DNA from 2 places in the Pseudomonas onubensis genome. Region 2 is predicted to be linked to the other one. Evidence: riboswitches for the same ligand, from Rfam matches in the RefSeq annotation. Region 2 holds a riboswitch; the other holds the start of a gene.

Region 1 (15,203 bases), on a different contig from region 2:
TCCTCAAACACCGCCACGCCCTCCAGCGTCGCATGCAGCACCGGCCCATCGACAAACGCCGCCGCCAGGCGCCCGGACAACACGCCCTCGATCATCGTGCCCGACGGCCCGGTACTCAGGTCCAGCTCGACCTTGGTGTGTTTCTGGTTATAGGCCGCCAACAGCGCCGGGATGCGCACCGCCGCCGTGCTCTCCAGCGAGCCAAGCGCAAACGCGCCCTGAGGTTCCTCCCCCGCCACGGTGGCGCGGGCTTCCTGCACCAAATCAAGAATGCGCCGCGCATAACCGAGGAAATTCCACCCGGCTGGCGACAGGCGCAAGCGGCTTTTCTCACGGATAAACAACTCCACGCCCAAATCCTGCTCCAGCTGCTTGATACGCGTGGTCAGGTTCGACGGCACGCGATGAATCAACTGCGCGGCGGCGCTGATGCTGCCTTGCTCGGCAACGGCCTTGAAGATTTCCAGCTGCACCAAATCCAAATCATTCTCCAATCGCGAACATGATCGTTCCCACGCTCTGCGTGGGAATGCCGCCAGGGACGCTCCGCGTCCAAAATCCAACATCCATTCTCAATTCGAGAACGCATCACTTAATATTATTCAGTTTCCAGAAAACATGCACCCCCGTAGGCTGACCCCATTCCACTCATTCAGCCGGACGGTGCCATGAACGCTATTACTCACCAAACCCACGCCTTGTCGATCAACCCCGCCAACGGTGAAACGGTCGCCAGCTACCCCTACGAAACCGAGGCGCAACTGGACGCCGCCCTCAACCGCGCCACCGCAGCTTTCCGCACCTGGCGCCGCCAGCCGGTGAGCCAGCGTGCAGAGTTGCTGCTGGCCCTGGCCGGTGCATTGCGCGAGCAAGCCGAAGACATGGCCCAAATGATCACCCTGGAAATGGGCAAACCCATCGCCCAGGCCCGCGCCGAAATCGAAAAATGTGCACAGCTCAGCGAGTGGTACGCCGCCCAAGGCCCGGCCATGCTCGCACCGGAGCCGACCCTGGTGGATAACGGCAGCGCGCAGATCGAATATCGCCCGCTGGGCCCGATCTTCGCCGTGATGCCATGGAACTTCCCGGTATGGCAAGTGCTGCGCGGCGCCGTGCCGACCTTGCTGGCCGGCAACACATACGTGCTCAAACACGCGCCGAATGTGATGGGCAGCGCCTACCTGATCCAGCAAGCGTTCCAGAAAGCCGGTTTTGCCGAAGGCATTTTTGAAGTGGTCAACGTGACCAACGACGGCGTGTCCAAGGCCATCGCCGACCCACGCATCGCCGCCGTCACCCTCACCGGCAGCGTGCGTGCCGGTATCGCCATCGGCTCCCAAGCCGGTGCTGCGCTGAAAAAATGCGTGCTGGAGCTGGGCGGCTCCGACCCGTTTATCGTGCTCAACGACGCCGACCTCGACGCCGCCGTTCAAGCGGCCGTGATCGGGCGTTTCCAGAACAGCGGCCAAGTCTGCGCCGCCGCCAAGCGCCTGATCATCGAAGCAGGCGTGGTGGAAGCCTTCACCGCCAAGTTCCTCGAAGCCAGCCGCAACCTGGTGATGGGCGACCCGACGTCGACCGACACCTACGTCGGCCCGATGGCGCGTTTCGACCTGCGTGATGAGCTGCACGGGCAAGTCCAGGCCACCCTGGAAGAAGGCGCGACTTTGCTGCTCGGTGGCAATAAAGTCGCCGGCGCTGGCAACTACTACGAGCCGACCGTACTGGCCAATGTCACCGACCAGATGACCTCGTTCAAACAGGAACTGTTTGGCCCCGTGGCCTCGATCATTACCGCCCGCGATGCCGACCACGCGGTAGCGCTGGCCAATGACAGCGAATTTGGCCTGACGGCGAGCATCTTCACCACCGACTCGGCAAAAGCACGGGAGATCGCCAACCAACTGGAAACCGGCGGTATCTTCGTCAACGCATTCAGCGTGTCCGACCCGCGCGTAGCGTTCGGTGGGGTGAAAAAGAGTGGCTTCGGCCGCGAACTGTCGCACTTTGGTGTGCGTGAATTCTGCAACGCACAGACCGTGTGGCTGGATCGCAAATAAACCAGGCAACATCCTTCAACTGTGGGAGCGGGCTTGCTCGCGAAGGCGGTGTGTCAGTTGGCAAATTTGTCGACTGGCAGACTGCATTCGCGAGCAAGCCCGCTCCCACCCAAGCCGGCTCCCACCGTTGATCTTCGGTGTTTGTGGATGTGCGTGAATTCTGCAATGCGCAGACGGTGTGGCTGGGTCACAAATAAACCCGGCAACACCCCTTCAACTGTGGGAGCGGGCTTGCCTGCGATAGCGGTGCATCAGTGACAAATCCTTGGCTGACACGCTGCAATCGCAGGCAAGCCAGCTCCCACTCAAGCCAGCTCCCACCCTGGATCTGCTGTGTATGTGGATTAGTCCACCGTGACCTTGCCGGTAGAAAAATCGACCTTCAAATTCAACCGCCCCTCATTCACCAACCACGGCCGAATCGAAAACCTGCGCGCACCGCACTGATGCATCGGGTCCTCTGCGGCAATGGCCTTGGCATGCTCAATCGACGTTGCACGAATCACAAACATGCCGTCGCCATCCCAATACTGCTCATCGTCACTCCAATGCGGCCCGGCAGCGACCAGGATACCGTCGCGCTCGATCTTGCATTGATGCTCAAGGTGAATCGGCAAGTTCTGCATCACCGGGCCAAGCCCATCGGTTGGCGTTGAAAACACCACATAGAACTGCTTTTGCAGCATGCCCTTACTCGCCTCAAGCACTTGCTCGCGCGTTACCCGGTTTGTTTGCATGTTTGTACCCGTAGGACTGTCGACGTGGCGGCACAGGCCTTTTTCACCTGCAGCATTGGCCACGAAGCATTCCCCAACCCTGAGGGCGAGCGGTAGGCCAGTCGCAGGCATAAGACTTATGCCCGGCAGGCATGCATCTGAGTCAGAGCGCCCACAGGCGGATCAAGGCAAACCCCAAGTCTATATTGACGCATTCACGCCCATCCACCCACTCATCCCCGCGAAGGCGCCGCCCGGTGTTGGTCTCACGTTCACCTTTGGCAATCACCAGCACAAACAACCGGGCCGGGCATTCGAATGAACGCAACCGCTCGACATCAGCCCTTACCGACCAGTCGCCCTCCAGGCACTTGGCTTGGGATATGTCGCCCAAGCACTTGATTTCAGCGACCATGCTTGTTGAACCGCTGTCGTCCAGGGCATACAGGTCGGCTTTGCGCCGCTCGCCAATCGGCAAATCGGTCCAGATGCTGAGCTCCTGCTTGAACCAGGCATACAAACTGATTTCGGCCTGAATCCAGTGCTCGCGGCAACTGTTCAATTGCAGTACCTGTTCGAGTTTCTCGCCCATTTCACGAAAGGCCTGCTCGAACAAAACAATCCATTGATCAGCATTCATTGCCGGCTCCCTGTGTATGACGTATCGAGGCTAGTGCTTGACCGGCGCATCCCAGCAATCCGGCTGGCGTGCGCAGACATCGTATTGGCGATCCATCAAGGCCATGCGGTTGATGTGGGCATCGGTGGCCGCCCGGAACGACTGGTTGCTGGTGGTGATATAGGCCGCGGTGCGGTCACTCAGGCGTGCGCTTAACTGGCCTCGGGTGTGGGCATCCAGCGCCTGGGGCGCAGTGGCCATGGTTTGAAGTGTCACGTCGCTCAAGCGGCTCAACTCATCTCGGTAGGTGTTCAGGTATTCGGCACGGGCCGCGTCGTGCTGGTGGTTCAAGTCGTACTGCATCGCTTCCAGGTTCTGCTTGTAGAGCGCCCAATACCCCTCGGGCAGCACACCACCGTCTTGTTTACGCAATTTGGCAATGCGCGCGTCGTTATCCAGCGCCGGTTTGAGGACGGGCTTTTGCGACGAGATCACCACAGGGTCTTGCGTGATGATCTGGTCGATCCAGCCCGTTCGCGCCGGGTTCGAAGGCAGCACCTGCCCCAATGGCTCGAGGGGCACCGACGCAGCGGGTGGCGGTGGAGAAACTGACTGGGCGCAACCACCCAACAGCAACACAGTGCACAGCTGGGTCAAAACGAGGACGTGGCGAAAAGGCATAAGCTCTCCATGAGCAAGGACGAATCGAAAAGGCGCGGCGAATGACATCACTAGGCCAGTATCGTATTTCAGCCCATTGCTGATCAAGCTCCCACTGAACCACGCGATGAACTACCATACCGCGCCGGTTCCCAAACGGGACTAATAGGGAATTCGAAGCGCTGACCATCGCGCCAATCGAAACTGCCCCCGCAACTGTAGGTGCCGAGCCTGCTCCCCACTGCCACTGGACCACGTCCGGGAAGGCCGGAGCGAGGCGACGACGCATCAGTCAGGAGACCTGCCGGCAAAGCGTTATCACTAACCGGCGGGGTGTCCGGGAAGGACATCCGTGCCCTGCAAACCTGCAGCGTTCAAAGGTGTGTTTCCGAGCCGTACCTGCCCTGTTTTCATGTACGGTTCACTCGGAGATTGCCCCATGCTGCTACGCGTTTCGGCCCTGATCACTGGCCTGGGCTTTTGTGCCCTGGCCCACGCCACGCCGACTCACTACCCGCTGACGGTCGAAAACTGCGGCAGCAGTGTCACCTTCCAGCAAGCCCCGACACGCAGCGTGACCATCGGCCAGGCCGCCACCGAGATGCTTTACGCCCTGGGCGTTGCGGACAAAGTGGTCGGCACCTCGCTGTGGTTCAACAGCGTATTGCCGCAGTTCAAGGCGCAGAACGACAAGATCGCGCGCCTGGCCGACAACGAACCGAGCTTCGAAGCCGTGATCGCCAAACGCCCGCAACTGGTGGCCGCCGAACTGGAATGGGTGGTCGGCCCGCAAGGCGTGGTCGGTACCCGCGAGCAATTCCATGAACTGAAGATTCCCACCTACGTGCTGCCCTCCGACTGCGAAGGCAAGGACAACCTGGTGGGCGCTGACGGCACGCGGCTGGAGCCGTTTCGCATCGACACGATCTATAAAAGCATCAGCCAGTTGGCCGAGATTTTCGACGTGCAAGCGCGCGGCCAACAGTTGAATGACGAACTCAAGGCACGCCTGGCCAAGTCGGTCGCCACCGCGCAAGGCAAAGGCCTCAAGCATGCCAGCGCGCTGGTGTGGTTCTCCAGCAGCGAAATGGCTGCCGACCCGTACGTGGCAGGCCACAAGGGCATTCCCGAATTCATGCTGCAAACCCTCGGCCTGCGCAACGTGGTGCAGTCCGACGAAGAATGGCCTGCCGTCGGTTGGGAAACCATCGCCAAGGCCAACCCGACCTTCCTGGTAATTGCGCGCATGGACCGCCGCCGCTACCCCGCCGACGACCATGAAAAGAAACTCGCCTTCCTGCGCAGCGACCCGGTGACCCGCAACATGGACGCGGTGAAAAACAACCGCATCATCATTATTGACGCCCTGGCGTTGCAGGCCAGCATCCGTATGTTCGATGGCCTGGAACAACTGGCAAGCGCCATCGACGGCTACGACCTGCCCAAATGACCCGTACCCTACTCGCCCTCGCCGTGTTGCTGATGGCCGTGCTCGCCGGCACCGCCATCGGCGAAACCGCGATCGAACCGCAGGTGGTGTTGCAGGTGCTCGCCAACAAACTGTGGGCCGCCGGTTACGTGCTCGACCCGATCGACGAAGGCGTGGTGTGGAACTACCGCCTGACACGGGCGCTGGTCGCCGCCGCCTGTGGCGCAGGGCTGGCCACCTGTGGAGTGATTTTGCAGTCGCTGCTGCGCAACCCGTTGGCCGATCCGTACCTGCTGGGCATCAGTGCCGGCGCCTCGACCGGCGCAGTGTTAGTGGCGTTGATGGGCGTGGGCGGCGGTTTGATCTCGCTGTCAGCCGGCGCGTTTGTCGGTGCCATGGCGGCATTTGCGCTGGTGATATTGCTGGCACGGGCCAGCGGCTCAGTCAGCGGCACCGGCCAGATCATCCTCGCCGGCATCGCCGGCTCGCAGCTGTTCAATGCCCTCACCGCGTTCCTGATCACCAAGTCCGCCAGTTCCGAACAGGCACGCGGCATCATGTTCTGGCTGTTGGGCAACCTCAGCGGCGTGCGCTGGCCCTCGGTATGGCTGGCGGTGCCGGTAGCGGTCGCAGGCTTGGCAGTGTGTTTGTGGCATCGGCGTGCGCTGGATGCGTTCACCTTCGGCACCGACTCGGCGGCTTCACTGGGTATTGCGGTGCGGCGTGTGCAGTTTGTGCTGGTCGGTTGCGCGGCGTTGGTGACGGCGGTGATGGTGTCGATTGTCGGCTCCATCGGTTTTGTCGGGCTGGTGATTCCCCACGCCGTGCGCCTGCTGCTGGGCACCGGGCATTCGCGCTTGCTGCCGGCCAGTGCGCTGGGCGGCGCGTTGTTTCTGATTGCGGCGGATGTGCTGTCGCGCACCTTGATCAAGGGCCAGGTGATTCCGGTCGGTGTGGTCACGGCGCTGGTCGGCGCGCCAGTGTTTGCGCTGATCCTGATTGGCCGGAGGAATGCGCGATGACGGTACTCAGTTGCACCGGCCTGGGCTTTAAAGCGCGCGAAGCGCAGTTACTGCGCGATATTCACCTTGAAGTTCAGCCAGGTGAAACCTTGGGCATTGTTGGGCCGAATGGCTCGGGCAAATCTACCTTGCTCAAACTGCTCGCCGGGTTGCGTGTACCTGCGTCGGGCGAGGTGTTGCTGGGCGGCCAGCGCCTGGGCAGCCTGTCGCGCCGTAGCATCGCGCAGCAATTGGCCGTGGTGGAACAACAGGCCGACACCGACGATGCCATCCGCGTCTTCGACGCCGTGGCCCTGGGCCGCACGCCCTGGCTGTCGGCACTGAGCCCGTGGTCTGCCGAAGACGATGCCATCGTGCGCCAGGCGCTGCATGATGTGGACGCCACCCACCTGGGCCAACGCGCCTGGCGCAGCCTCTCTGGCGGCGAGCGCCAACGCGTGCACATCGCCCGCGCATTGGCGCAACGACCGCAGATCTTGTTGCTGGATGAGCCGACCAATCACCTGGATATCCAACATCAGCTGGCGATTTTGAAAGGCGTGCAGGCACTGCCAGTGACCACCTTGATTGCGCTGCATGACCTGAACCAGGCGCTGACCTGTGATCGTTTGGCGGTACTGGATCACGGCTGCCTGGTGGCATTGGGCAAGCCGCTGGAAGTGCTGACACCGCAGCGGTTGCAGGAGACATTCGGGGTACAGGCGCATTACCTGACAGACCCGTTTGATGGTGCGCAAATCCTGCGATTGCGCCCAATTTAACTGACTCTGTGGGAGCTGGCTTGATCTATAAATACCGCTGCATATGCGTCGTCTGCCACACCGGGTCGGCGTCGACGTCGATGACCTCAAAGCCCTGCCACCGCCAAAAATCAATCGCACCCGGCAAAAACGGATGGGTGTGCAGGTAAACCACCGCCACCCCATCCGCCTTTGCCTTCGCCTCTAACGCGCGATACAACCTGCCCGCCAGGCCAAAGCGCCGAAAAGCCGGGCGCACAAACAGGCGCACGACTTCCACCGTTTTAAACCCCTGGTAATTCAATCGAGGGAAACGGCCGTCATAAGGCAAGTAGCCGATCGCCGCGACGATCTGGTCATCTGCACGCGCGATCAGAAATTGCCCGCCGCCCTCAAGGTAGGTGGATTCAAATTGCGCCAAGTCGTCAGGCATCGCCGCTTCGCTGAGCTTAGGGAAAAGCTCGGCACGCGCTTGCAGCACAAAGGTCAGCACCTGGGGAATATCGGCAGCGGTGACCGCGTGAATGTTCATTACCCGCACGCTCGCTGGTAGAGAAGGTAGGCATTGGAGCCCGTCCCGACGCACACAAAACCTGCCTGCTCATACATCAGCCTGGCCGGGTTATCCGCCCGCACGCTCAAGCGCAGTTGCGTGAAGCCGCTACGCTTGGCCGCAACCGCATAAGCTTCCAGCAACACACGACCTATGCCCTTACGCCGGTACGCCTCGCTGACGCTGATGGTGCAAAGCTCGGCAGAATCGGCGTCGGGCATCCATAACGAATAACCCGCAAACCGCCCCTCCAGCGTTGCCACTGTCAGCCGGTCAAAATTCTCGACCCACACGGCCAGGTTTTGCTCCAAGTGCAGCCGCCATGCGGACTCGTGAGCCGGCTCCCAACATTGGATGTAGGCCAACTCGCCGCGGTAAATCAGTGGCAGGTCGGTGACGATAGCCAGCCTGAGCGTCACGTGTAAGTCGCACATCGCACTGCCCTTGGTAACTGACGACAAGAAGGCTTGAGATGACCGACGCTGTGAAAAAAAGGGGGTTTCATCTAGTCCTGAGCGGCCTGCACCTTAATGTGAGCCGTGATCCACGCGCGGCTATGGGCAAGCACTGCCTGCGCCATCGCCACCGGAAAATGAATAAACCCATGGGCAGATTCCGGTAACAGATGGGCTTGCACCTCTGCCGCTATGCCCCAGCGTTCGGCGATCAGCAGCGTGTCGTCTTTAAGCGGGTCCAACTCCCCTACAAACATTAACGCAGGTGGCAGCCCAGTGAAGTCGCCATACAACGGCGACAACGGCGGCTGCCGGCGTTCTTCATCACTCAAGCCCGGCGTCAGCATGCGCAGCGCTTCAACCATTCCCGGTCCGTCCAGCAACAATGTCTCTGGCCCCGCCGTGCGCACGCTCGGTGTGCCGGTCAAGTCGTATACGCCGTAGTACAACACCGCACCGCTCACACGCTTGAGCAATTCAGGCCATTGCTTAAGTGCCAGCAAGGTTGCCGCCGCCAGATGCCCACCGGCAGATTCACCCACGACGAACACCGGCAAATCGGCAAACTCATCACTGCCGAGCAGCCAGCGCGCGGCATTCAGGCAATCCTCTATCAGCCCCTCAACCGGCGTGTCCACCGCCAGCCGGTAATCCACCGACACCACCGCCACGCTGCACGCCTGCACCATGCCCAGGTTCAAGTCGTCATCCATCTGCGCATTGCCGATCACCCAGCCGCCGCCGTGGATATCCAGCACCACGCCTTGGGTTTTCCCCTCGGGCCGCAGGATGCGCACGGGCACCGAGCCGCCCCATCGGGTTTCGGCCACCGGCGCTTTCTTTATCGCTTGGCTGACCCGCAACAGGGCCTGGATCAAACGCGGCGTGACGCGGTTGCGGATTTTGAAACGCGGCAGCCAGGCCAGCTTTTTATTGAACTGGCGCATCTGGGCCAGCTCAGCCTCGCTCGCGGGCCAGCGTTTATGAGCCATCAGCGGTTATTACGCAAAATCGAGAAATTCAACGCCGCCGCCACACTCAGCCACGCCAGGTACGGGAACAGGATCAAGCCGGTGATCAAGTCCAACCGCAACGCCATCACCACCAACGCCGCCACCACCAGCCACAGCAGCACAATCACCACCATCCCGGCCACGATGTTATGCGCGCCGAAAAACACCGGCGTCCACAGCGTGTTCAGCGCAATCTGCGCCGCCCACAAGCCCAAGGCCAATTGGCTGCCGGGAATCATCGTCAGGCGATAGCCCGCCCAGGCGAGCAGCAGGTAGATAACCGTCCAGGCCACCGGAAACAACCAATTGGGTGGGGTGAAGCTGGGTTTGACCAGGCTTTCATACCACTGGCCGGGCTTGAAAATGACGCCGGTACTGGCGGCCGCGCCGCAGGCGATGAGGAAAATCAGAAAGATCATGGGCTATCCACTCTCAGGGTTCATTTCAACATAGGACGCGTCAGCAACCGGTAAAAGTTCACAAATCATCCGGCGAAACGATCGTGAGCCAAGGCCAGCGCGCCTGATAACTGCGGGCCTTGGCGGCGAACAACTCAGGCTCGGGGTGCAGCGGGTTAATCCGCAACACGCCCTGCTCCACATCCGCTAACCCATAGGGTGCATACACCTCGCCCGTGTCGATCTCCAGCCCGATGCACGTGCCGGCCACCAGATAACGGTCCACGCCTTGTTTAGCCGAGTGCAACTGTGGATAAGGCCGACCAAAGCGCTCGCCGTACCAAAGATGCACCCGCGCCTGGTTCTTGACCTCGACACTGACGCCCAAATCCTCAAACAACCGCGCGGCGGCGCGGATCACTTTGTCCTCAGCTTCGTAGGACAGATCGGTGTCGAAGTAAAAGACGTCGTAGTCCTTTACGCCCTGAGCCGCAGGCAAGTTTGACTGATGGTTCCAGACGGCCTGGAACAGGCAGCCCGCCGTAAGCATGCACTGCTCCACACCAAGGTCGGGCAGGCGCGCGGTGATTTCGGCGTTGATGGGGTTGGCCATGGCCAGGTCGAGCAGGGTTTTGACGGTCAATGTCATGGTGGGCATTCCTTGTGTATTCAGGGTGGCTCAAGTCACCGAACCTACACGACGGCGGGGAGGGTTTCGTGACAGCAATGTTTCTATACACTTTGCCCGCCCGCCACCAATCGTCAAGGATAAAACGATGCGAATCAGAGAAATGGCCCTCATCACCACCGCCGCTTTGCTGCTCACCGCCTGCAGCGACAGCCCGTCGGACGCCGACATTCAAGCCGCGATGCAACCCAAGCTGGAAGGCGCTTCCTGCATCAAGGCGGCGATGTTCAACCGCTTCCCGGTGACCCTGAGTGACAGCGCCATGAGCGGCACCTCCAGCGCCAACCAACCGGCCTTCGATGCGCTGACCGACGCCGGTCTGCTGGCCAAAAGCGCCAACACCTACAGCCTCACCGACAACGGCCGCGCCGCCTACGTGCAGCAAGAGTCCGGCTTTTGCTACGCCCAAGGCTATGAAATCGCCAAGATCCAGAACATCGCCGCCAACCCCAACCCGATGGGCGCCGCCGTGGATAAATCCTGGGTGGTGACCGTGGACATCCGCCAGAAAACCATCGCCGACTGGGCCAACACCCCGGCGATTGAAAAACTGGCCCGCAACCCGGAAAACCTCTCCGAAGTGCCCAAAACCTACACCGTGGTAGTGGGCCGCTTGAAGGGTGAGCAAACGCTAAAGCTGATCGACCCACGGTTTTCGATCATGCGTGGGGTTGGGGTGAACCAGGCCTACTGACCAGTACAGCTCACCTGTGGCGAGGGAGCTTGCTCCCGCTGGGCTGCGCAGCGGCCCCAAAATAGTGAGAACACCTCGCACTGGAGCACCATCCCGGTCCAGCGGTAGCAAGTTCCCTCACCACAGATGATGTAATGCCCTGCACCACCTTGCTCCATTGCCTACGCGTGCGTCAGAATCCGCCAGCTTGTGTGCTGAGGTGGCCGTCTCTAAGGTGGCTCGGTCGCTGAATGTTCAGTGATCGGGTTTAGTAGCCTGAGTTGGGTATTGAAAAGTGCATGAGCTTCATCAATCAGACATTGCGTCTGTGCTTGATGGTGGCTGTGCGTAGGGCGTCCTCGGGCGCGCCGGCTTTGATATCCACCGGTCTACTAACCTGCGCACAGCTGCCACCTTTTCGTTTAGTAGCGAAAAGATGGCGGCCAAAACCAGGATATCGTTATGACTCAAGCAAAAACTGACTCAACCACCCTCTTCACCGTCGTCCCCGACGCCAGCACCGAAACCCTCATCACCAACAGCTACGAAACCTTCACCAGCGTCAGCACACTACTGCTCGACCTGTCCGAAGACCTGTGCGGCAAACACCGCGACATCGCCCTCGCCATCCACCAACTAAGCGAACTGGGCGTGCTGCTCACGGCCAAATTGCTCGACCGTGAGGCGCCTTGCCCTGGCTGATAAATAGCCTAAGGCAGCGCCGCTGATGGCGCTGCCTTCAATTAACTCCAGGGAACGAATCAACGTACTGAATGGTGAAGTCAGGAAAGGAGTCAACAATCTGGATCTTGTAGTCAGGGAAGCTCTCGACTGTTTTCCACTTGCCGGCCGAATCGGGAAAACTGCTCACCTGTTTTACCTTAAGGTCAGGGAAACTGTTTACTACCTTGACCTTATAGTCCGGGAAGCTACTGACGAACTTGATATTGCCGTAAATCTTCGACACATCAACAGTCGTATCAGCTTGAGCGCCGAAGGCACACGCCAGCAGCAGCGACGCGAGAGCAACTTTGAACATGGCAGCCTCATCCTGAGCAATAAAAGGCGCCCAGTCTAACGCCCTGCGCGCGCAACTTCCTGTAGTGCCGGGTGCTTAACCCTTCAACTCACCCGCACGGTTGCTCGCCGCATCGTCGTAAGCCACATACAAGGATTCGGCAATCTGGCTCTTGATGGCTTTGGTGGATTCCAGGCCCAGTACAAACCCTTCGGCTTTGCCGCCAGCGCGGTTGAGTTCTTCGTGGGTGGAAGCGCCGGTGATGGCGTCAAGCAGTTTGGTGGCGTGAGGGCCTACGCCTTTGGGGAGGGAGATTTGGTCGATGGACATGGCGATACCTTGATAAAAAAATGATCGGGAGCGCATGGACCACTGCCGGGGGGTGCCATGGTAGACCGGTTAGCGTGGAAAGGGGGTGGTTTCGGCCAGAGGCGACAATCCAATCGGTGAAATCTCACAGATGGTCAACGCGCTCCATTGCTGAGCTATCACGTCGGTGCGGCGTACTTGTCTGAACGTCGCTCGCCAGCTTTTCGTACAAAGCCTAGGACGATGGAGACCAATTTAATAGGGGGACGGAGCGACGCTTTGCGACTCATGGCAGCAGGGTTGTGCGACTGCCATGTAGAGCAATTTTTGAGTCAGTCGACTGGGTTGTTGTCTTTCTCTTTGCGCCAGTCCACGGTGTAAAGAAGCTTCTCGGCGTTCAGGTACAGTACGGCGCATGATTCGACGAGTGTCTTTGCCGAGGTTGATTCTACGATTTCTCCGTCGAGCGAAATGAAGCTTTGCTGACTCAGAGACTGGTACACATGAAGTATGTTTTCAATCGCTTTGTTTTCGACGTTTTTAAATAAAATTGAATCGTGAACCAAGAATGGAATAGTGGTATGCCTTAGCAACGAGGTGTCTAGAAGGATTAGGTTCGAATAAGCTTTGCCTGTGCCGGTATCCTTGGGTATTTCATAGCTGTATTTTTCCGGCATGAGTTCAAGTTCAGGTGAAGCTCGGACCTCTCCGTAGATGAAGTTCACTAAACCCTTGATGTCTTTGTTCAGGCTGCCTTCAATATCTGACAATATGACTATTTTTTGTTCTTTCAGGCTGACTTTAAGATTTTTGATTATTCTTTTGATATCAGTAAATTTTTCATACAACTCGTTTTCCTTGGTAAGGCTGGAAAGTTCCAAGGAGATATCAATTACCGAGTCGACAATAAAAGCAGCGTTGCCAGAGTTTTTCAACGCCTTGGCGATGGCTGCGTTGCATGTGAAAATCTGGGCATCAACAATTCCTAACTGTTCGGACAACTCTTGCTCTTTTGCTTTAATTTCCTTGCGAAGTATACGAGTCAAGCCATTATGAAAAGACTCAATGCTGTCTAGTTTTTCTAGGTTGAGCGACGGAATGATTTCAAGCAGCGGTTGGAAGCTTCGCTTGGAGATATTTTTATTGTCCTCAAGATTGGCTCTGACTCGCTCAAGCTCGCTAGAGATAGACATCTTTATTTCGAGCAATTGATTTTTTTGAGTTTTTTGCTCTAGAACGGCTTCGTCAATCAACTCATTGATAGAAATCGCCAAGCTGGAGATTTCAGTTCTGATTTTGTCCAAGCGGCCTTTCTGGAGCGCAATATCTTCAGTATTTTTATTGTATTTCGTCTTGGTGATTTTGGGAATGATGCTTTGTTTTGCCGCCGCATTGAGGGACTTTTGCCCAGCTAGCAAACTGGCCTGCCGTATCGACATGTCTGCCAGTGGACTAAACCGTTTGAAAACTTTAATCAGCCAATCAATGCACTGGGACCCGCTTTCCTGGTTGAAATTATGGAGAGGCCTCCTTACGTCTAGGTTGTCACGCCCCCAAACTCGCGTAACCATAGACACTACGGATCGGAAACTCAGGTCTTCAATGCTGTTGGTGTAGTGAAGTCGCAAGAAGCCTAGATAGGCTGAGATGCTAAGTTCGAGCTTGGAACCATCGGATTCATGAAGATGCAGAAGCGTAGGGGTGCCGGTGTTTCTTTCAAAAATATAGCCTTTATCTAATTGAAGCTTGAATATGTAGCTGTGATGCCCCAGTGTTTCGGGAACATCTTTGCTATGGGTTATCAGCGTGTCACCGCCACAAACGAAATCGATGATTTTCAGAAGTGTTGACTTGCCAATCGAGTTGGAGTTGGCGCGATCGCCCACGACAATGTTTAATTTTTCCTTGAAGGCGATGCGCTTTTCAGTGAACCACTCGCAGTCGATATAGGTCAGCATCTTGAAACAATCCCTGTCGTGAGGTTTACCTGGAGAATATTGCTAAGATGTAGGATTTCTATGGCGTAGAGAAACAGCTCGATGGAACCTATACTTGAAGACGTTTTTTTGTACAGTTCCCCAAGCGATATGGGTTGCTCGACGGAGGCGTGCACCTTTTCTGCATGGCCCAAAGACGATTCTGCGAATGATACAAATTTATTTGGCGTGATCATTCAAAAATCTCGCAGTTTTGAATAAAAAATGACGCGATAATTTCCGAGGCTTCATTGGAGTCAGAACCAGAGCGATGACAAATCCAATCTACGATATTCTTGAATATTACTTGTTGGTTCTGTGTTTGCTTCCTTTGTAGCAAATAGTAAGTTTTTACTTGAAGAGAAATCATAGTCGATGAGTCCGGAGACTCTGCTTCCACCAGCTGTAACTTTTTACGCACGAAAGAAAAATAATTGCTGACATTTTCCTTGATGCGGTTCTTTGTTAGACGCGTCATGGTGTCATTGATCTTCGTGCTGAGTTCTTTTGGCTCAAGACTCAGCTCGACATCCACATCTGATACATCTTCAAGCGCATCAATAATTTTCGCAATTTCGTTCTCAATGGCGTACTCATCCATGAGCTTGAACTGACGGTTACGTTCAATGATTGACTGCTTTAACGCGACCATTTCCCTGTAACCATCAACTGTCCGTGGATTGTCGAATTCAGTATGACAAAGAATGCAAAGAGCGATGAGATTGTCCGGGTGATCCACGTTTTCGTGTAGCCTGAATTCATCTTTGAGAAGCCCTAACTCTTTAGGCTTAGGATTTAGTGGATAGATATGTGCAAGTTCATATTTTTTATTTGATGTCTTGGCCTTCTCGTACATTAGGGGCTTTCGACATTT
Region 2 (15,203 bases):
TCGCTGAAACCGTCACTGGCCAACACCCGACCCACCACAATCAACGCCGTGCGCCGAAACCCTTTGGCCGCCACCTTCACGGCAATATCCGCCAAAGTGCCCACCACCCAATCCTGATCCGGCCACGTCGCGCGGTGCACCACTGCAATTGGGCAGTCGGCGCCGTAGTGCGGCAGCAGTTCGGCGACGATCTTCTCCAGATGGTTGACCCCCAGGTGAATTGCCATCGTCGTGCCATGTTGCGCCAAACTGTCGAATGCCTCACCTGCCGGCATGCTGGTTTTATCGGCATAACGGGTCAGGATCACACTTTGGGCGATGTCGGGCAGTGTCAGCTCCGTCTCCAGCAACGCTGCGCAAGCCGACACCGCCGTCACCCCTGGGATGATCTGGAACGGTATGCCCAACTCACGCAAACAACGGATCTGCTCGCCAATCGCGCCATACAGGCTCGGGTCGCCGGAGTGCACGCGGGCCACATCCTGGCCGTTGGCGTGGGCTGTCTTGATCAGCTCAATGATCTGCTCCAGGTGCAATTCGGCGCTGTTGACCACCTGTTCGGCCTGATGACCTTGCAGTACCGCCGCCGGTACCAGGGAACCGGCATAGATGATCACCGGGCAACTACGGATCAGCCGTTGGCCCTTGACGGTGATCAATTCCGGGTCGCCGGGGCCTGCACCGATAAAGTAGACGGTCATGGAAGTTCCTGTTGAAAAACGGGCGAGCATGAAAGTTGCTCATGATCGAGGTGGGCAATTATCGGGATTTTAGTCGGCGCACGCCAATGCAAAGGTGGCCTGGGCGGTTTTTTTGCGCGTGATCAACAGGCGGGCAGGGCGATGCGACAACTGTTCAGCCAGGGCCAGTGCCGCGCTTTCGGCGATGCCATAGCAACCGGTATGCGCAAAAGCGACGGCTGACTTGTGGCTCAAACGCTGTGCAAAACCGGCCAATTGTTCTGCGCTGAAACACTGCAAAGGCAGTTCCAGCAGCCGGGCCAGGGCCAGCAGGCCGGGTTCAGCCTGTTTGCGATCAATACTTGCCAGCGCCGTGATGCGTTGGCGTTCAATCCCGGCGTCGGCGAGGGCTGCGTCAAACAGGCCGAGCAGGGCGTGAACATCACAACCCCGCTGGCAGCCCAGGCCGACCACCAGTGTCATGCCGAGTATTGGCCGTCGCGGTTACGGCGAAACAGCCACGCGCTGATCCAGCCCAAGGCCAGCCAGAAGGCGACGTTGGTCAGTTGCGAGGCGATCTTGAACTGCGCTTCCAGGGCTTCGGGTGCCAGCATCGAATGCACTTGCGGTTGCGGCGCGCCGATCACGTGGGGCACGGCCAGGATCGCCACGCCCAGCACCTTGAGCAGCCAGCTACGACCAAACACCAACAGTGCGATACCCGCAGCGGTAGAGGCTGCAGTGCCGATCCACCAGATCTGCCGTTGGGCCAGGTCGGCGGCTGCGGTGCCCGGCAATTCCGGCGGCAGGCCCAGGGTGGGCGCCAGTACAAAAGTTGCGTAACCGGCCAAGCCCCACAACAACCCTTGAGCCGTGCGGGTCGGCGCGCGCAAGGTGTAGAGGCCGGCCAGCATCAGTGCGAAACCGACCGCTACCACCAGGTTGCCGCCGGTGGTCGACAACACACGCTGCCAGCCATTTTCCGGCTCCCAGGCTTCGGCATCGTGGGTGTGGGCTGCGGCGCCAGCGGCGTGTTCGTGCGCCACTTCGGCGACCGGGGCCTTTTCAAAGGTTTCCGCCTGCAAAATCAGCGGGGCGACCCAGAAACTTTGCAGCAGGGTCAGCAACAGGGCAGCCAGCAGGCCAGTGAAACCTGCGGTTTGGGCAATACGCTTGATCATGTCGGCAGCCCTCAGTGGCACGGGAACGCGGCGCTGTGGCGGGTATCGTGGGCGGCGTTGTGCACGGCCTCAATATGCGAGAACCCGGCGAAGTACACCAGGCACGCGCCGAGGATCGACGCGCCGATGGCGGCGCTCAGGCGTTGGCTCAAGGTGGCGGTGCTGCTGGCGGTGTGCGAAGTGCTGCTGATGATCGACATGGCGCGTCCCTTCAGGGTTTCAGGGTGACACGAGCGCATGAAAACCCCGCGAGCCAGGCACGCAGGGTTCCGAACAGCGCCCGCCCACCGCGGGTTTGTTATCTGATTTTTCGGGCCGGTCTCCGGGCTTGCGAGGGGCGCTCTTGGGAGAAGAGGTGGGCCGTATCAAGCATCGCCTTCCCATGCCCTACAGGCACAGTGGTTGTGACGCATCGCTCGCTTACCGTTGCGGGGGCAGCACCGGACTCGTCATTACGCGATGACTCACCGGTTTCCCGTTTCACCCTGTGAAGGGCACCCGAAACAAGATGTGTAGGAGAGCATGGGCGGGCGACGGTAGTCAAATGCCGCGAGCCCCTGTAGCCTTGCACCTTCGAGGTTCTTCGGCCCACGCCGAAGCTAAGAAGGGAACGCGGTACAAGCCGCGGCTGCCCCCGCAACTGTGAAGGGTTTATCTGCCTGCCACGCCACTGCCATAACGGCGGGAAGGCGCAGCCAGCGCGGGTCGCAAGGCCTGCAAACCCCAAGCCAGGAGACCTGCCTCGTAACCGATTTTCTACTTAACCGGGCGGGGTGATCCGGTGACGAAATCCGCTGCTGCGCGCCGTCGCAGGGTCTATCGTCCCGTCTGCCCGCCCCCAAGGGCATCCGATGAAAACACTGGCCAAACTCCCCGTCACCATCGTTACCGGCTTCCTCGGTTCGGGTAAAACCACCTTGCTGCGCCATATGCTCGACAACGCCCAAGGCCGTCGCATCGCCGTGATCGTCAACGAGTTCGGCGAACTGGGCATTGACGGTGAGATCCTCAAGCAGTGCTCCATCGGTTGCACCGAAGAAGAAGCCAACGGCCGCGTTTACGAATTGGCCAACGGCTGCCTGTGCTGCACCGTGCAGGAAGAGTTCTTCCCGGTCATGCGCGAACTCGTGGCACGTCGCGGTGACCTCGACCATATCCTTATCGAAACCTCGGGCCTGGCCCTGCCAAAACCCTTGGTGCAAGCCTTCCAGTGGCCGGAAATCCGCAGCGCCTGCACGGTTGACGCGGTAATCACCGTGGTCGACAGCCCGGCCGTGGCCGCCGGCACCTTCGCCGCCTTCCCGGACCAGGTTGATGCCCAGCGCAAACTCGACCCGAACCTGGACCACGAATCGCCGCTGCACGAGCTGTTTGCCGACCAACTGGCCAGCGCCGACCTGGTGATCCTCAACAAATCCGACCTGATCAGCCCCGAAGACCTGGCCCGCGTGCGCCTGGAAGTCGCCGAGGAACTGCCGCCGGCGGTGAAGATCATTGAAGCCAGCAGCGGTCGTTTGCCGTTGGACGTGCTGATCGGCCTGGGCGCCGGTTCCGAAGAACACATCGACGGCCGCCACAGCCATCACGATCATCACCATGAAGGCGAAGACGATCACGACCACGATGCGTTCGACTCCATCTCCATCGACTTGCCGCAGGCCGACGAAGCACTGCTGCTCGACGCCCTGACCCAGTTGGTGGTGCAGCACGGCATCCTGCGCGTCAAAGGCTTCGCGGCGATCCCGAACAAGCCGATGCGTCTGCTGATCCAGGGTGTGGGCACGCGTTTCGACAAGCACTTCGACCGCGCCTGGGGCGCCGACGAAGCGCGCATCACACGCCTGGTGCTGATCGGCCAGGAACTGGACGCGGCGGGCCTTGAAGCGCAATTGCGCGCAGCGCTCAGCGTTTAACCCATGCACCTGCTCAGGACTCAGCCGGGCGGTTTCGTTTCGGACGACAATATTGCCGACCTTGGCCAAACCCCTGCCGAGCTGGTCATCCTGTGCAGCGGTGATTCCAGCCTTGCACTGTTGGCCGAGGCTGGCCAGCAGTTGCCGGACGACTACCCCAGTTTTCGCCTGGCCAACCCCATGCAGGTGCAGAACCACGCCTCGGTCGACCTTTACGTCGACGAGGTGCTGCGCCACGCCAAGGTCATCCTGATTTCGCTGCACGGCGGCATCGGCTACTGGCGCTACGGCATTGAGCGGCTGGTGGAGTTGGCCGAGCGCGGCGTGCAGTTGATTCTGGTGCCGGGCGATGATCGCCCCGACCCGGAACTCAGCGGCTTAAGCACCGTTGGCATGGCTGAGCGCGACCGCCTCTGGCACTTCCTGCGCCAGGGCGGTTTGGGCAATGCGCTGGATTTCTACCGTTGCCTGGCCAGCAGCCACCTGGGCCGCGACTACACCTGGGACGAGCCGCAAACCCTGGCGCGCACGGCCATTTATCACCCGTATAAACCCCACCCACGGCTGAACGACTGGCAGGCCGATTGGCACGCCGACTGGCCGGTGGCGGCGGTGTTGTTCTACCGCTCGCACTTGCAGGCGGCCAACACCGGTTTTATCGATGTGTTCTGCCAACGCTTGCAGGCGGCGGGCCTTAACCCGCTGCCGGTGGCGGTGGCCAGTTTAAAAGAGCCCGGCTGCCTGACGGTGGTCGAGGACTTGCTGGATGAAGTGCAGGCGGCGGTAATTTTGAACACCACCGGCTTTGCCCAGTCCAGCCCGGAAGCCCCGCACCTGCGCCCGTTTCGCCGCAATATCGCGGTGATCCAGGCGATCTGCGCGCAAGACAACCAGCCCGGCTGGGAGGCCAGCGAACAAGGCCTTGGCCCGCGTGACCTGGCCATGCACATTGCCTTGCCGGAGCTGGACGGGCGCATTATCAGCCGGCCCATCAGCTTTAAAGATTTAGCCTGGCGCAGCGAGCGCAGCCAATCCGACGTGGTGTGCTACCGCGCAGCGCCCGAGCGCATGGATTTTGTCGCTGAGCTGGCGCGGCGCTGGGTCGAACTGGCGCGGGTGCCGAATGCCGACAAACGCATCGCACTGATCCTCGCCAATTACCCGACCCGCGATGGCCGCATCGGCAATGGCGTAGGCCTGGACACCCCGGCGGCAGCGCTGAATATCCTGCGGGCGCTGCACGCCGAAGGTTACCCGGTGCCGAGTGAGTTGCCCGCCAGCGGCACGGCCTTGATCCATGAGCTGCTCGGCGGCGTCACCAACGACCTCGACAGCCTCGACCTGCGCCCGTGCCATCAAAGCCTGGGCCTGGACGACTACGAGGCGATGTTCCAGCGCTTGCCCGAGGCCAATCGGCAAGCCGTATTGGAACGCTGGGGCGCGCCGCACAACGACCCGATGTGCCGCGACGGGCGCATGATGATCGCCGGCCTGCGCCTGGGCCTGACCTTCGTCGGCATTCAGCCGGCACGCGGTTATCAGGTGGACCACAGCGCGGTGTACCACGACCCCGACCTGGTGCCGCCCCACGGCTACCTGGCGTTCTACTTCTGGTTGCGCCACACCTATGGCGCCCATGGCGTGATCCATGTGGGCAAGCACGGCAACCTTGAATGGCTGCCGGGCAAGGGTGTCGGGCTATCGCAACATTGCTGGCCGGATGCGCTGCTCGGGCCGTTGCCGAATATCTACCCGTTTATCGTCAATGACCCAGGCGAGGGCGCCCAGGCCAAGCGCCGCACCCAGGCGGTGATCATCGACCACTTGATGCCGCCGCTGACCCGCGCCGAAACCTACGGCCCGCTGCGTAACCTGGAGCTGTTGGCGGACGAGTACTACGAGGCGCAATTGCTCGACCCGCGCCGCGCCCTTGAGCTGCAAAAAGACATTCTCAAGCTGGTGCGCGAAACCCGTATCGACCAGGAACTGGAGCTGGATAACGACGCCGACGCGGCAGTCTGGCTGCCGCGCCTGGACACCTACCTGTGTGACTTGAAGGAATCGCAGATCCGCGACGGCCTGCATATCTTTGGCGAGTCGCCCGACGGCCGCCTGCGTATCGACACTTTGCTGGCCCTGCTGCGCATTCCCCGTGGCGATGGCCGTGGCCCGCAATCGAGCCTGCTGCGGGTGTTGGCCAAAGCCTTCGACCTGGGTTTCGACCCACTGGACTGTGCCTTGGCCGAACCCTGGACCGGGCGCCGCCCCGAGGTGTTGCAGAAGATCGATGCGCAGTTGTGGCGCACCGCCGGCGACACCCGTGAACGCCTGGAACTGTATGCCGCGCGACTGATCGAGCAGGCACTGGAAGGCCCGCTCGAACAGCTAGAAGAACCCGGTTGGGAGGACGTGAAGTCGGTGATCGAGAGCCTGCGCATTGTTGTCGCGCCGCGCCTCGACGCCTGTGGCCCCGCCGAAATGCGCGGCCTGCTGGATGCCCTCAGTGGTCGCTTCGTACCGGCTGGCCCCAGCGGTGCGCCAAGTCGTGGCCGCCTGGACGTGCTGCCCACCGGGCGTAATTTCTTCAGCGTGGATGTGCGCAACCTGCCCACCACCACGGCCTGGCGCATTGGCTTTCAATCCGCCAACCTGATCCTTGAGCGGCACTTGCAAGACCATGGCGACCACCTGCGCCAGCTCGGTCTGTCTGTATGGGGCACCGCCACCATGCGCACCGGTGGCGACGATATCGCCCAGGCCATGGCGCTGATGGGCGTGCGGCCGGTGTGGGCCACCGGCAGCCAGCGCGTGGATGACTTTGAAATCCTGCCGATCAGCCTGTTGGATCGCCCACGAGTGGATGTGACGCTGCGCGTGTCCGGGTTCTTCCGCGATGCCTTTGCCAACCTGATCCGCCTGTTCGACGCGGCGGTGCAGGCGGTGGCGGCGCTGGATGAGCCGGACGACATGAACCCGCTGGCGGCCAAGGTGCGCAGTGAGCGTGAAGCGCTGCTCGCGGCGGGCCTGGACGAGGCGGCGGCTGCGAAGCAGGCGGGCTGGCGCATCTTTGGCGCCAAACCCGGTGCCTATGGCGCGGGTGTGCAGGGCGCGATTGACGGCCGCCTGTGGCAAAGCCGCGAAGACCTGGCCGAGGTCTACCTGAACTGGGGCGGCTACGCCTATGGGGGTGCCGATGAAGGCACCGCTGCCCGCGAACAATTCGCCCAGCGCCTGAGCCAGGTGCAGGCGGTATTGCAAAACCAGGACAACCGCGAACACGACTTGCTCGATTCCAACGATTACTACCAGTTCCAGGGTGGCATGCTCGCCGCCGTGGAAACCCTGAGCGGCGACAAGGCCGCCAGCTACCATGGTGACCACAGCCAGCCGGACCTGCCGAAGATCCGCACCTTGAAGGAAGAGCTCAACCGGGTGATCCGCTCCCGCGCCGCCAACCCCAAGTGGATCGACGGGGTGAAACGCCACGGTTATAAAGGCGCATTCGAGATGGCGGCCACGGTGGACAACCTGTTCGCATTCGACGCCACCACCGCGCTGATCGACGATCACCAATACGCCTTGCTTGCCGACGCTTACCTGCTCGACGCCGACACCCGCGCCTTTGTGCAACAGCACAACCCGGCGGCACTGCGCGACATGACCGAACGCATGCTCGAAGCCCAGCAGCGCGGCATGTGGCAGGAGCCGGGCGCGTACCGCGAGGCGTTGGAAAACCTGTTGCTGGACATAGAAGAAGACAGCTGACCGATCGCTCGCCACAAGAAATAGCAGAATTTAAAGAGAGCAGGTATGACCGATATTCCCCATTTCCCGCTGTCCGCCGTGGTCGGCGCCGATGAGCTGAAACTGGCGCTGTGCCTGACCGCCATCGACCCGAAAATCGGCGGCGTGCTGATCGAAGGTCCGCGCGGCATGGCCAAGTCGACCCTGGCGCGTGGCCTGGCGGACCTGCTCGCCAGTGGCCAGTTCGTCACCCTGCCATTGGGCGCCACCGAAGAGCGCCTGGTCGGTACCCTGGACCTGGACGCCGCGCTGGGCGAGGGCCGCGCACAATTCTCCCCGGGCGTATTGGCCAAGGCCGATGGCGGCGTGTTGTATGTCGATGAAGTCAACTTGTTGCCTGATCATCTGGTCGACTTGCTGCTGGATGTGGCCGCCAGTGGCACCAACCTGATCGAGCGTGATGGCATCTCCCATCGCCATTCGGCGCGCTTTGTGCTGATCGGCACCATGAACCCGGAGGAGGGTGAGTTGCGCCCGCAACTGCTCGACCGCTTCGGCTTCAATGTGGCGCTGAGCGGGCAGACCCTGCCCAACGAGCGCGGGCAGATCATCCGGCGCCGCCTGGATTTCGACAGCGACCCGACTGCGTTCTGCAGCCAATGGGCTGAACCACAGGCGGCGCTGCGTGAGCGTTGCACCCAGGCGCGCCAGCGGCTCGACAACATTGAACTGGACGATCAGGCCCTGGCGCAGATCACCGAGCGTTGTTTTGCCGCCGGTGTCGATGGCTTGCGTGCCGACCTGGTCTGGTTGCGCGGCGCCCGTGCCCATGCTGCCTGGCGCGGCGCGGCTGCTATCGCCGAAGAAGATATTGAAGCGGTGGCTGAGTTCGCCTTGCGTCATCGCCGGCAACCGCAGTCAGCGTCGACAAGCCCGCCCGATCAAGGCCAGGCAGCAAAACCGTCTGACCCGACACCCGGCCAGGGCCAGTGGGGCGATATGCCCGCACCCGCATTGCCCACGGGCGCCCGCCGGGAAGTGCCCGCCTGGCCAAAAAAGCCCTAGGCATCCGCCCTCGACCTGACGCGGGGGCGGATGCACGACCCAAGGCAGGGCGACTGGAACACGGCAGGCACGGCAAGGCGCGCAGTGCCCAGCGTGGCGCGATCAATTGGCCGGGCACCTTGCTCGGTGGTCGCCCACACAGCCGTGAGGATCTGCTCTATCACCTGCGCAGCCGCGCGGCCCATGAGCTGTGGCTGGTGATTGTCGATGCCTCGGCGTCCACCCGCCGCCATGGCGCACTGAGCGACGCCAAAGGCCTGCTCGCCCAGCTGTTTGACGACGCCTATCGGCAACGCGCGCGCATGGCGTTATTGACCGCCAGCGGCCAATCGCCCAAGTGGCAGGTGCAGGGGCTCAAGGCTGCCCAAAGCTTGACCGGCTGGTTGGCACAGTTGGGTGCCGGGGGCGGCACACCGTTGCTGGCGGCGTTGTCCGAAGCCGGCCACTGGCTGCACGTGCGCCGCCAGCGTTACCCGGCCGAGCAGCAACGGCTGCTGGTGATCACCGATGGGCGGCTCAAAGATATCGCTGGGTTGCCCGTGCTCGATTGCCCTGGAGTACTGGTGGATATCGAGCGCGGCCCGATCAGGCTGGGCCGGGCTAGGCAGTTGGCGATGGCGTTGGGCGTGGACTATCTGCCGATCGATACGTTGTAAGGACTGAAACAACGCCGCCCAGCGACCGGATGTTTAAACCGGCGGACTTAACAAGTCATCAAAACTCTCAAGCATCTCCTCCTTTGCCATTTTGTAGATCCTCATCTCCATTTTATAAGTCCGGCTACCCGGTACGAGCTGCTCCGGCGGGAGTGACTGGATATCAATCGGATAGATTTTTTGGTCTTTGGCACTGTAGAGGAAGTTCTGCAGCACTAGATCCTGATGGAATATTCCCCTACTTTCCATGTCGATCAATGTCTGTTCAAGCAGACCTTTGACGTCAGCGGACAGGCTATGTTTACTGACTTTTGATAGCGGTACGCCGTCCAGCTTCCCCATCTTTATATAGGCGCGGCCGTCCTCAATGATGCTCGTCGCAAACCCATCCCCGTAATACCGGTTGAGCGCGTTCACTTCGGTGTCCAGGTCAATACCGGAAGGCCGTGAGGAGAGCAGACCAAAGTCTTTGTACACGTGTTTTCCGTCCAGGCTTTCGTAGACGACCGCCTCGGCGCCGCTGTCGATCTTGCGGCCAATGTCTGATTTGACCTGAGTCGGGAGTGCATCCTGTCGCGGTTGCTTGGCATCATTGTCTTGAGGCGGGCCGGGTCGCTTGCGAGACTGCGGCGCCAGGTAAATGTCCATTTCAGGATCCCAGTGCGGGTTCAATGGTGGCTCCAGTGTGATTCCACCGGGCGCACCCAACCGTTGCCATTGATCACCCTGGATATGCTGGAGGAGCAATTCGGTTTGCCGATTGTTGTGATACACCCGCGCCTGCACGCCGCCGCCTTCTGTGCGCGAGACCTGTCGAACCTCATAGACCGCTGTTTTACCGCTGCTGTCGGTATGGCGGATATACGACAGGTGCCCGTCGGCTGCGACATACACGCCCTGACTATTGCGTGTAAGCCCGGCGATGCGGGATTCGGGCACACTGAGATGACCAAACAGCGCATAGCTCAGATCTTGCCGCCCGGCATTGCGTGCCGTCTCCACGTTCCCCGCCACAGCCTGGGTCGCGACCGTGAAATCGTCGAGCGGGCTGCCATACGGTCGCATTGTATTGGTATCAAATGAATACCAATGGCCGTTCTTGAGTACCGCAGCGCTTTCCACCGTCCGGCCAGCTACCTTGAGGCTGCCGGTTGCCGCAGCGTCATACTGCTTGCTGATCGCCTTCAACAGGTCGTAGCTGCCGGTAGCGCCTCTGAGCTCGTTCACTGCTTTGACGCCTTTGGACAGCAGAAACAGACCAGCACTGCCCGCAAACTTGACCAGATCACCCACGCCACCCACGGGGTTGAGTACGTCGATGGCCGCCACGCCAACCACCTTGGCGACCTGCAATGCCTTGCCGGCGGTGGACAGCAGAGAACGGCCGACCTTGAGCAGTTTTCCTGCGGTTGCGGTGCCGGCGGTCAAAAAGCCGAAAACATCCAGTAAGAGATCGACTGCGCCCGCGCCATGCTGGCCGTTCTGAAAATTGACAATGGCGGACCTGAACGGAATCAGGTTTAACAAAAACTCGCTCAACTGCGCGTTCGCCTTGTCCAGGGCCGTCTGCCCGCGCGCCTGCTGTTTGATAACAGGATCGTCAAGGTCCAGGTGCTCGACAAACGCCGAGGCGATCACCTGGGATCGAGCGCTGGTAAAACTATTCCAGGGTGAGTCATTCAGCGGGCGTTCACGCTCCAGGCTCTGTGCTGCATCCGCCGGGGTGAACACTTTGGTGGTAAAAACGGTGTTGGCGTTCCTGGTTTCCTTAACCCTTGCGCTGTACAGGCTCGTCGTTTCAATCACACCCTTGTTGAAGTCGATGACATAGGCCTGTCGGTTGGCACCGCGCTGCGTCTTGACCAGCAGGCCCGGGTTATTTGGGCCATGGGTATTATTGAAATGACCATCCATGACGTATGAGCCTTCCTGGAAAAAACTGACTTTTCCAAACTCGAAGTTCTTTCGATCCTCAAATGGCAGTTGCGAGATCATGTGCCTGACCGTGGTATTGACCGCGGCTTTTTTATCCTTGACGGCGGCGCTGAATTGCCTTTCGAATTCAGCCGGCACGCCAAACTGCGGGTTTGCGTTCAACAGCGTTAACACCCCGCGCAATGCATCGGACTTGAGCGAGCTGCTGGGTTCATGTGCCTTGAAGGGCCTGGGTTCCAGCCAGTCGATCATGGCGATATCCAATAGCGAAAGTGTGCCCCGTTCAATCGCCACGTAATGTTGATCAACAGAAAATATTTTTTCCTGGAAGAACCCGCCGAGGTCGCCAAATCGCGCCTTGAGTGCGGCCAGTGCGATCGCCTCACGCGTGGGTAATCCTTTGTCCAGTGCCTCAGAGGCCGTGAGCCGGGTGTGGAGCTGCGCGTTGAAGTGGGTTCTTACCGATTCAAGTTGGGCGGGAGGGTAGTTGTCATCGGGTGTTTTGGTGAGTATTCCATTCGCAATCGCCCAATCGAGCAGCGCCGTCGCTTGTGCCGTTTGGCTGATCGCCGGGTCCGCCCGCTGAGCCTGTTCAGCCGCGCTCATGACTTGGGCAAACGTCATGCCGGGGACTTTGCCCGGTGTCTGCGCCTCAATCGTCATGGCGGCAATCGTCAGACTGGCCCATGCCTGGCTGCCGATTTTTACCGTCGGGGGAATGTCTTTGATCAGAAACTGCGGCGCCGATCTGGCCAGCAACAGGTAAGCACCGACGCTCGCCAGCGCCGCGCTGGTTCTGCCGGTGCGGCTTAAATGGTTGGCCAGGTTGTCCACGACCGTAGACGCATGCCGCCCGCCCTGTGTATCAGGGGCCAGATCGAAGCCGGCGACGGTGTTGCGAGCGGGCGCGGTAATCGACTCAGGGTCCATCTGCAATGCGATTGCCGCCAGCAGGTAATCCGTCACGCTGCTATCACTGTCGATGCCTTGCATGCTCTGTTGCAGGGCTTTGCCCATCAGTTGCCCTTGCGGCGAGCCGACCAGCGCTTCGAGGATCTTGGCAGGGTCGTTCCCCGCGCCTGCCGGGAGCGGCTGGCGATAACGCAGGAACTCCAGAACGCCGCCTTTGGTTTGCATCACCAACGGCTGCTCGCCCAGCGCGTGTTGGTGGTTCAACGTAAGAAGGCGCAAGCGCCGCTGTTCGTCGGTATCCAAAGGGATCGGCCAGGACAACGCGCCTCCCAGACTACCCAGAGGGGGCTTCGTGGTGCCGGCGGACACGTTACTGGCGCTGCTGTGGAGGTCGACTGGGTTGCCGGTTACAGACTCTGCCTTTGGGCTGCTCTCGAGTGGCAGGGGCTGGGTACGCAGCGGCAGGTGAGCGATGGTCGTCATGAGGTTCAGGTCCTGGGTAGAGACGCGTATTTGACGCCTCTGGGTGCCGGAATCGGGTGCGCGGGTTCCACCCTGACTGTTAGGCCATATGTCTGCGTAGAGAGCCGCTTTGTCCCCGCTTCCCATGTCACCCCCTGCCTGCCAAATCCCTTAATTTTCCAAGCCTGCCGCAAGCCACCCCAGGCCCCCGGCTGCGCCCGCGTTTTCTTTCCGGCGCCCAGCACACCCGCTTCAAACGGCAGCTGAATACGGACGTTCTCCTCAACCGTGACTTATCAGGCAGGTTACCCCATGCAGTTCAGTGAATTATTGGCAGCGATTTCCACCCATGCGATCCGTCTTCAATTGGAGGAAGGCGACCTGATTATCCTCGGCGATGACCAAGCCCTGGATGACGCGCTGTGGGATCAACTGATCGCGCACAAACCCCAACTGCTTGCCTTTGTGGCTGAACACGGGGGTGACTGGCTCAGCCCGGCCTACCGCATTACCCCGGACATGCTGGCACTGGTCACACTCGACCAGCCCGCCATCGACCGTATTGTCGCCGCCATCCCCGGAGGCGCTGCGAATGTGCAGGATATCTACCCGCTGGCGCCGCTGCAGGAAGGCATGCTGTACCACCACCTGTCGGCGCAGCAGGGTGACCCCTACGTGTTGCACGCGCAGTTTGTATTCGACAGCCGCGCGCGCCTCGATGCGTTTGCCGAGGCGCTGCAATGGGTGATCGACCGCCATGACATCCTGCGCACTTCCATGGCCTGGGAGCGTCTGGACGAACCGCTGCAAGTGGTGTGGCGCAAGGCAACCCTGGCCTGCGAAGAAGCGCATTTTACCGACGGCGACCGCCTGGCGCAGTTGCTCGCCCGCTATGACGCCCGCAGCTACCGCATGGACCTGGGCCAGGCACCGTTGCTGCGCCTGGTTTACGCCAATGACCCGGCCAACCAGCGCGTGGTGGCGATGCTGTTGTTCCACCACACCATCCTCGACCACACCGCGCTGGATGTGGTGCGCCATGAGATCCAACGGTATCTGGCCGGTGAGCAAGCCCAGGCTGCTGAGCCGGTGGCGTTTCGCAGCTATATCGCCCAGGTGCGCCATGGCGTCAGTGAACAGGCGCATCAGGCGTTCTTTCGCGACATGCTGGCGGATATCGATGCGCCAACCTTGCCTTTCGGCCTGCAGGATGTGCAAGGCGATGGGCACGGCATCGATGAAGTGCGCGTGCCCGTCGACAGCAGCCTGAGCCGGCGCCTGCGCAGCCTGGCGCGGCCGTTGGGCGTCAGCGTGGCGAGCATCATGCACCTGGCCCTGGCACGCGTACTGGGCGTGGTGTCCGGGCGCGATGCCGTGGTGTTCGGCACGGTGATGCTCGGCCGCATGGGCGCCGGCGATGGCGGTGAACGCGCGCTGGGTATGTTTATCAACACCTTGCCGCTGCGCGTGGATGTAGGCGAGCAGGGCGTGCGCGCCGGGGTCAAGGCCACCCACGAACGCCTCACCACCTTGCTCAATCACGAGCATGCATCCCTGGCGTTGGCCCAACGTTGCAGCGGTGTGGCGGCGCCGACACCGCTGTTCAGTGCGATGCTCAACTACCGTCACAGTGCCGCCACCGACATGGCGGCGGTGATCGAGGTGGCCGAAGGCATCCAGGTGCTGGGCGCCGAAGAGCGCACCAACTACCCGCTGACAGTCAACGTCGACGACCTGGGTGAAGACTTTGCGCTGACGGTGATGGTCGATGCGTCCATCGGCGCGCAACAGGTCGCCGGTTACCTGCACACAGCCCTGCATAGCCTGGCCGAGGCCCTGGAACAGCGACCGGATATGCCGCTCTGCGGCCTGAATATCCTGCCTGACACCGAACGTCACCATCTGCTGCACCGCCTCAATCAAAGCCCCGCGCACTACCGCGACACCGTCCTGATTCACGCGCAAGTCGAAGCCCACGCCGCCGCTCAACCCAACGCCATCGCCCTGCGTTTCGACACCCAGCGCATCACTTACCGCCAACTCAACGAACGCGCCAACCAGGTCGCCCACCGCCTGCTGGCCCAGGGCATTCGCGCCGATGACCGCGTGGCGATCTGCGTGGAACGTGGCCCGGAAATGATCATCGGCCTGCTCGGCATCCTCAAGGCCGGCGCCGGTTATGTGCCCATCGACCCGGCTTACCCGCTGGAGCGCATCGCCTTTACCCTGGCCGATAGCGCGCCATTGGCGGTGTTGGTGCAAGCCAACACCCAACATCTGGTCGGTGATTTGACCCGCATCGACCTCAACAACCTGCGCGCAGAATCCATCGTCAACCCGCGCGTCGCGCTCAGCCCGGCCCACCTCGCCTATGTGATCTACACCTCCGGCTCCACCGGCCTGCCCAAAGGCGTGATGATCGAACACCGCCAGGTGGCGCGGCTGTTCACCGCCACCGAGCATTGGTTTGGCTTTAACGCCAACGATGTGTGGGCGCTGTTCCATTCCTTCGCGTTCGACTTCTCGGTCTGGGAAATCTGGGGCGCGCTGATGCACGGCGGCCAGTTGTTGATCGTGCCGCAACTGGTCAGCCGCTCGCCGGATGAGTGCTACGCGCTGATCTGCGACGCCGGTGTGAGCATCCTCAACCAGACG

What was found. Region 2 has a riboswitch for cobalamin ahead of cobW (cobalamin biosynthesis protein CobW). Riboswitches for the same ligand answer to the same signal wherever they lie in the genome.
Region 1: linked by a shared signal. The riboswitch ahead of ACTD9P_RS19590 (ABC transporter substrate-binding protein) and the one ahead of cobW (cobalamin biosynthesis protein CobW) in region 2 are both predicted to bind cobalamin.

What each region holds. Positions count from the first base shown of each region.
Region 1 covers NZ_CBFHAZ010000064.1:22,034-37,236, reverse strand. The annotation lists partial or broken gene ptrR (putrescine utilization regulator PtrR) at 1-482, opposite strand, end outside; gene ACTD9P_RS19610 (aldehyde dehydrogenase family protein) at 669-2,060, shown strand; gene ACTD9P_RS19605 (YciI family protein) at 2,405-2,797, opposite strand; gene ACTD9P_RS19600 (hypothetical protein) at 2,940-3,416, opposite strand; gene ACTD9P_RS19595 (hypothetical protein) at 3,447-4,076, opposite strand; cobalamin riboswitch at 4,185-4,378, shown strand; gene ACTD9P_RS19590 (ABC transporter substrate-binding protein) at 4,495-5,505, shown strand; gene ACTD9P_RS19585 (FecCD family ABC transporter permease) at 5,502-6,506, shown strand; gene ACTD9P_RS19580 (ABC transporter ATP-binding protein) at 6,503-7,267, shown strand; gene ACTD9P_RS19575 (GNAT family N-acetyltransferase) at 7,293-7,778, opposite strand; gene ACTD9P_RS19570 (GNAT family N-acetyltransferase) at 7,778-8,233, opposite strand; gene ACTD9P_RS19565 (alpha/beta hydrolase) at 8,305-9,246, opposite strand; gene tspO (tryptophan-rich sensory protein TspO) at 9,246-9,686, opposite strand; gene ACTD9P_RS19555 (nucleotidyltransferase family protein) at 9,745-10,314, opposite strand; gene ACTD9P_RS19550 (SEN1982 family lipoprotein) at 10,442-11,047, shown strand; gene ACTD9P_RS19545 (DUF6124 family protein) at 11,489-11,728, shown strand; gene ACTD9P_RS19540 (7(1) septoil knot domain-containing protein) at 11,766-12,065, opposite strand; gene ACTD9P_RS19535 (hypothetical protein) at 12,141-12,374, opposite strand; gene ACTD9P_RS19530 (DUF2326 domain-containing protein) at 12,686-14,311, opposite strand; gene ACTD9P_RS19525 (ABC-three component system middle component 7) at 14,305-14,526, opposite strand; gene ACTD9P_RS19520 (ABC-three component system protein) at 14,523-15,203, opposite strand, start outside.
Region 2 covers NZ_CBFHAZ010000056.1:114-15,316, forward strand. The annotation lists gene cobM (precorrin-4 C(11)-methyltransferase) at 1-701, opposite strand, end outside; gene ACTD9P_RS18130 (cobalamin biosynthesis protein) at 771-1,163, opposite strand; gene ACTD9P_RS18135 (CbtA family protein) at 1,160-1,861, opposite strand; gene ACTD9P_RS18140 (CbtB domain-containing protein) at 1,873-2,061, opposite strand; cobalamin riboswitch at 2,158-2,378, opposite strand; cobalamin riboswitch at 2,421-2,620, shown strand; gene cobW (cobalamin biosynthesis protein CobW) at 2,713-3,774, shown strand; gene cobN (cobaltochelatase subunit CobN) at 3,778-7,539, shown strand; gene ACTD9P_RS18155 (magnesium chelatase ATPase subunit I) at 7,585-8,583, shown strand; gene ACTD9P_RS18160 (vWA domain-containing protein) at 8,637-9,239, shown strand; gene ACTD9P_RS18165 (OspG family effector kinase) at 9,273-12,569, opposite strand; gene ACTD9P_RS18170 (non-ribosomal peptide synthetase) at 12,861-15,203, shown strand, end outside.